Regions from separate parts of the Clostridium thermarum genome, predicted to be linked through region 1. Evidence: a T-box and tRNA genes for the amino acid it is inferred to sense, from the RefSeq annotation. Region 1 holds a T-box; the other holds one or more tRNA genes.
What was found. A T-box is a leader RNA that pairs with one kind of tRNA and senses whether it is charged. The one in region 1 lies ahead of metG (methionine--tRNA ligase), so its partner is inferred to be a tRNA-Met.
Positions count from the first base shown of each region.

Region 2: it encodes a tRNA-Met, which carries the amino acid that the T-box ahead of metG (methionine--tRNA ligase) is inferred to sense. The anticodon was not compared.

Region 1 is NZ_CP040924.1:820,664-823,134, reverse strand. It holds gene metG (methionine--tRNA ligase) at 1-1,265, opposite strand, end outside; T-box leader at 1,417-1,688, opposite strand; gene FHY60_RS03490 (SagB/ThcOx family dehydrogenase) at 1,846-2,471, opposite strand, start outside.
Region 2 is NZ_CP040924.1:3,430,535-3,433,005, forward strand. It holds gene spoIIE (stage II sporulation protein E) at 1-972, opposite strand, end outside; tRNA gene FHY60_RS15785 (tRNA-Met) at 1,456-1,532, opposite strand; tRNA gene FHY60_RS15790 (tRNA-Met) at 1,539-1,614, opposite strand; tRNA gene FHY60_RS15795 (tRNA-Leu) at 1,620-1,708, opposite strand; tRNA gene FHY60_RS15800 (tRNA-Met) at 1,733-1,809, opposite strand; tRNA gene FHY60_RS15805 (tRNA-Met) at 1,816-1,891, opposite strand; tRNA gene FHY60_RS15810 (tRNA-Leu) at 1,897-1,985, opposite strand; gene FHY60_RS15815 (S1 domain-containing RNA-binding protein) at 2,152-2,471, opposite strand, start outside.

The sequences.
Region 1 (2,471 bases):
TTATTAGCCCTTCCTATGAGTTCCCAAATTTTATCCAGTGCCTCAGGCAGTCTTAAATTATCGATGGCCTTATCTACTTCAGCCGGTGTCTTTAATGCCAAGGAAATCAGGTCATTATCTGTTTCTTCCTTTGCTGTTGGAGCCGGTATTACTCCTTCGAAATACTTATCCACCATTGCTACGGTTCTGGAAACAAGGTTTCCAAGGTCATTAGCAAGGTCTGAGTTTATCTTCTTTATAAATATCTCATTGTTAAATAGTCCATCAGAACCAAAGGGGATTTCTCTTAGCAAGTAGTATCTTACAGCATCAACTCCAAAGTGGTTTACCAGCACAACCGGATCTACTACATTTCCCTTTGATTTTGACATCTTTCCTCCGTCAACCAAAAGCCACCCGTGTCCAAACACCTGCTTTGGAAGCTCTAAGCCAAGAGCCATCAGCATAATTGGCCAGTAAATTGTATGGAATCTTAGGATATCCTTACCAATTAGGTGTACATCCGCCGGCCAATATCTGTCATAATCATTGTAGGCATCATTTCCATAACCTAGAGCAGTTATATAGTTTGAAAGAGCATCTATCCAGACATATATTACATGGCCCGGGTCAAATTCAACAGGTATACCCCAGTTGAAGGAGGTTCTTGATACACAAAGGTCCTGTAAACCAGGTTTTAAGAAGTTATTAACCATTTCATTCTTTCTTGATTCCGGCTGAATGAAATCAGGATGATCTTCTATATACTTAAGTAATTGGTCTGCATATTTGCTCATCTTGAAGAAATATGCTTCTTCCTTAGCCTTTTCAACCGGTCTGCCACAGTCAGGACACTTTCCATCATTTAATTGAGTTTCCGTCCAGAAGGCCTCACAAGGAGTACAGTACCAGCCTTCATAAGAGCCTTTATATATATCCCCCTGCTTATATAACTTTGTAAATATATCCTGAACTGCTTTTTGATGATAGTCATCAGTGGTTCTAATAAATCTGTCATAGCTGATATCCATAAGCTTCCAAAGTTCTTTTATTCCTGCTACAATCTCATCTACATAAGCCTTTGGAGTAACTCCTTTTTCCTCAGCTATTCTCTGTATCTTTTGTCCATGTTCATCGGTTCCTGTAAGGAACATTACATCATAGCCTCGGAATCTCTTATATCTTGCCAGAGCATCTGCCGCAACTGTAGTATAAGTATTTCCTATGTGCAGGTTTGCAGATGGATAATAGATCGGCGTAGTAATGTAATAAGTTTTTTTAGTCATGTTCATTCCTCCTAAATGCTTTATAATTTATTTATCAATTAAGTATGATATTCCACTTCAGTTATTGAACTTAATCATCTTTTTTATATCATATATAGTTCCCAAATTGCCCTTGTATCAAGCAAAAAGCCTCTATGTGAACAGAAATTCACATAGAGGCGTTATATACGCGTTACCACTCTAATTCATACCCATGTTGCCATGGATACCTCCATAAGTGACTCCACTTTGTCTATAGACTCAGTTTTTATCACCCTGCATTTTAACGGTTGCGTTCCGTACTGCCTTATCCCAAAATAGTGTTGCAGGTTCAGGCAGTCAACTCCGGGACCATGTTCATAAACCTTCCTGCCGCAGGCTTTCACCTAACCCTGCTCTCTTTTAGACATTTCAATCTACTACTCTTCCCATCACAGTATTTAACATTTAACTTTATATTATTATAATCCATACCAGTTGTCAAGAAAAATTCCCCAATGTGGATTTTATATGTTATGTACTACTCTTTTTGATCTCTTGGTGACATCTATATTTCCTTTTTCATAACCTTTGATAAAAAGAGAGACTGGCAGTCTCCCTTTTACTCCATCGGCTTCTTCCCTACCGCTGCCAGGTATATAACAAATTCATCCTCCCCATCCAAACGGAGAGCCTTGTCTATAGTTTGCTGGTCATAGGTACCAATGGCACAAGTTCCACAATTTACGGATTCACCTGCTATGTATAGGTTTTGACATACATGTCCCACGTCGATGAGAATCTTTTTATGAGCGGTTATATCAAACTTGTATTCCGCTCTATAAGGTATGCAGCTCCAAGCAAACAATACTGCTGCTTTTTCTGCAAAGTGAGGCACATAAGGCTGGTCCGGCGTTGCCTCATCGATAACGTTCTCAATGTTATCGCTACCATACATAAAATATAGAGCATGCCTTAAGGGTAGATATCTGTATACCCCTTTCTGTAGTCCTTCCACTCTTGTTATCAGTAGATAGGTCTCGAAGGAATGGGTTGCTCCGCTGGCAGGTACAGTTCTTAAGGTACCTATATTATCCCCTATAATACACTTTATACCTTGTGTAGCCCAAAGCATATAAGAAAGCTCGTCCAACGTAATAAACTCACTAGAGTAAATTCGTACACTTCTCCTGTCGTTGATACAGGCATACAACTCATTTTTAGTGATAACATCGCTGCGCATCTGTG
Region 2 (2,471 bases), 1.2 Mb from region 1:
TACCTTTTTCTCCATATTAAACTCCAGCATTAATATATTGTAAAACTTATCAGGAATACTTAACATTGTTATCATGGCTATAAGAACTTCAAGAAGCTTAAAATCTGCCGCTATATCTGAGTAAAGCTTAATTATGAAAAAGGAAACTACAAAAGCCATCCCGCTAAGCCATTTGCCCCCTTCTTTAAAAAGCCCTACAGTAAGACCGCAAAGGCCAAAATAGCTAATGTACAGTGAGAGATTATCTGTTGTAACCCCAACAATCAATCCAACAGCCACACCTGCCGCTGCTCCTACAGAAGCACCGTTAATATATGCACATATTATGATAAAAATAAAAGCGATTATATTTCTTACAGATATTCCCCATAGGCTAGCTCCCCAAGTCCCTGATATCGTTAATGCTATGATCATGGTCACACTAATAATTTCTTCATTCTTAAATGTGTGCTTGGATTTTATATCCTTTAGACATGAAATTGCATAACTTATCATATAGTATATGGGTAGGGTACACCCAACCTCAAAAAAAGCTGTCAATGCGTTAGAACCTGTTGAATCATTGCCAAGAATAGTCATATAGACTAAGTTTTCAAAGAAAAGGAACAAGAAGAAAACCAGAAGCTTTATGTTTTTACTAACGTGTCTTGCAAAATAGCCTCCTGGTACAACAGTCCCCACCGCCAATATGTATACTGGTAAGTTTTCTAAGTTATTAAATATACTGATATAGCCTAATAAGGCACCGCAACCTGCTACTATAGGAATATCATCTTCTTTATTCAGAACCACCGATATTATAAAAGCAATTCCAAAAGGTGCAGAGTTGTTTATAAGAATTACCCTACTAATTAAGAAGGCAGCCGCAAAGTAAATTGTAGCGATTGCATACCAACTATAATTAATCGTTTTTTCTTTCTTTTGTAATTTTTTTTCCCTCTTATATGACTTTAGTTCAACACCATACTGCATTAGCATAACCCTCCCGTTAATTATATATGTCAGTCATGTGAATCGCATTGCAATACAACATGCCTTTAAGCCGCAGTATTATTATAGCAAAGGTGTTTGGAATTATATGTCATAAACTGTGAGCTAATATTTTTTTCTTTGGACAACAATCTATTTTTATTTCACAAAAATGAATAAGGTACTCTTCATCCTATATAAAAAGATCCACAATATATTGATACATTTTCCACATTATCAATATATATTGTGGATTAATTTATTTTAGGAATATTTTCTGATAAAAAATAGGACAATTCAAATTGTCGTGTATTACATATACATAAGGGGATTTGATGAAGATTATTAGGTGGGCTTATAAATTTAATGTAATTTGTCACAGGATGATATTAATAGATTCATCAAAAACTAATAATCTAATCCACATTACTTCTAATTACATAAAACTAAAAGAAAAGAACTCACATTTCTGTGAGTTCTTTTTATTGGTAGCGGAAATAGGACTTGAACCTACGACACTTCGGGTATGAACCGAATGCTCTAGCCAGCTGAGCTATTCCGCCACATTATGGTTGCGGGGGCAGGACTTGAACCTACGACCTTCGGGTTATGAGCCCGACGAGCTACCAACTGCTCCACCCCGCGATATTTGGTGCTAAAGACCGGAATCGAACCGGTACGGTGTGTTAGCACCGCAGGATTTTAAGTCCTGTGCGTCTGCCTGTTCCGCCACTTTAGCATGATATAAACTATTTAATTAAAATGGTAGCGGAAATAGGACTTGAACCTACGACACTTCGGGTATGAACCGAATGCTCTAGCCAGCTGAGCTATTCCGCCACATTATGGTTGCGGGGGCAGGACTTGAACCTACGACCTTCGGGTTATGAGCCCGACGAGCTACCAACTGCTCCACCCCGCGATATTTGGTGCTAAAGACCGGAATCGAACCGGTACGGTGTGTTAGCACCGCAGGATTTTAAGTCCTGTGCGTCTGCCTGTTCCGCCACTTTAGCACGTCTCAGGAATTGCAATTCCTTAGCGACATAGACTATTATATCTGACTCTTATAATATTGTCAACACTTTTTATTTTGTTTTTTTCGTTACTCTTTTTCATTCATTTCCCATTGATTAATAAAAAACTGCTGTGATTTCTCCCAGCAGTTTTGCTATCTATACTTTAACTTCTTCTACTATACCCTCTTCCCTTAGACTCTTGATGTCTTTTAACATCCTGCTGCCTCTCTTCACTGTCTTTCAGGAATTTGGACATTATATCTTCAAAGTTTGCTGAACTGTTTTTATTCCTATCTCCTGACCAATCAATTTCGATTGGTTTTGCGGATCTTTTAGGTGGCATAGCCTGCTTAATGGAAAGGCTAATCTTTCCATTTTCGTCAACGGATATTACCTTGACCTTTACCTTATCCTGTTCCTTAAGATGCTCTCTGATGTCCTTTACAAATGTATCAGCAACTTCAGAGATGTGAACCAACCCTG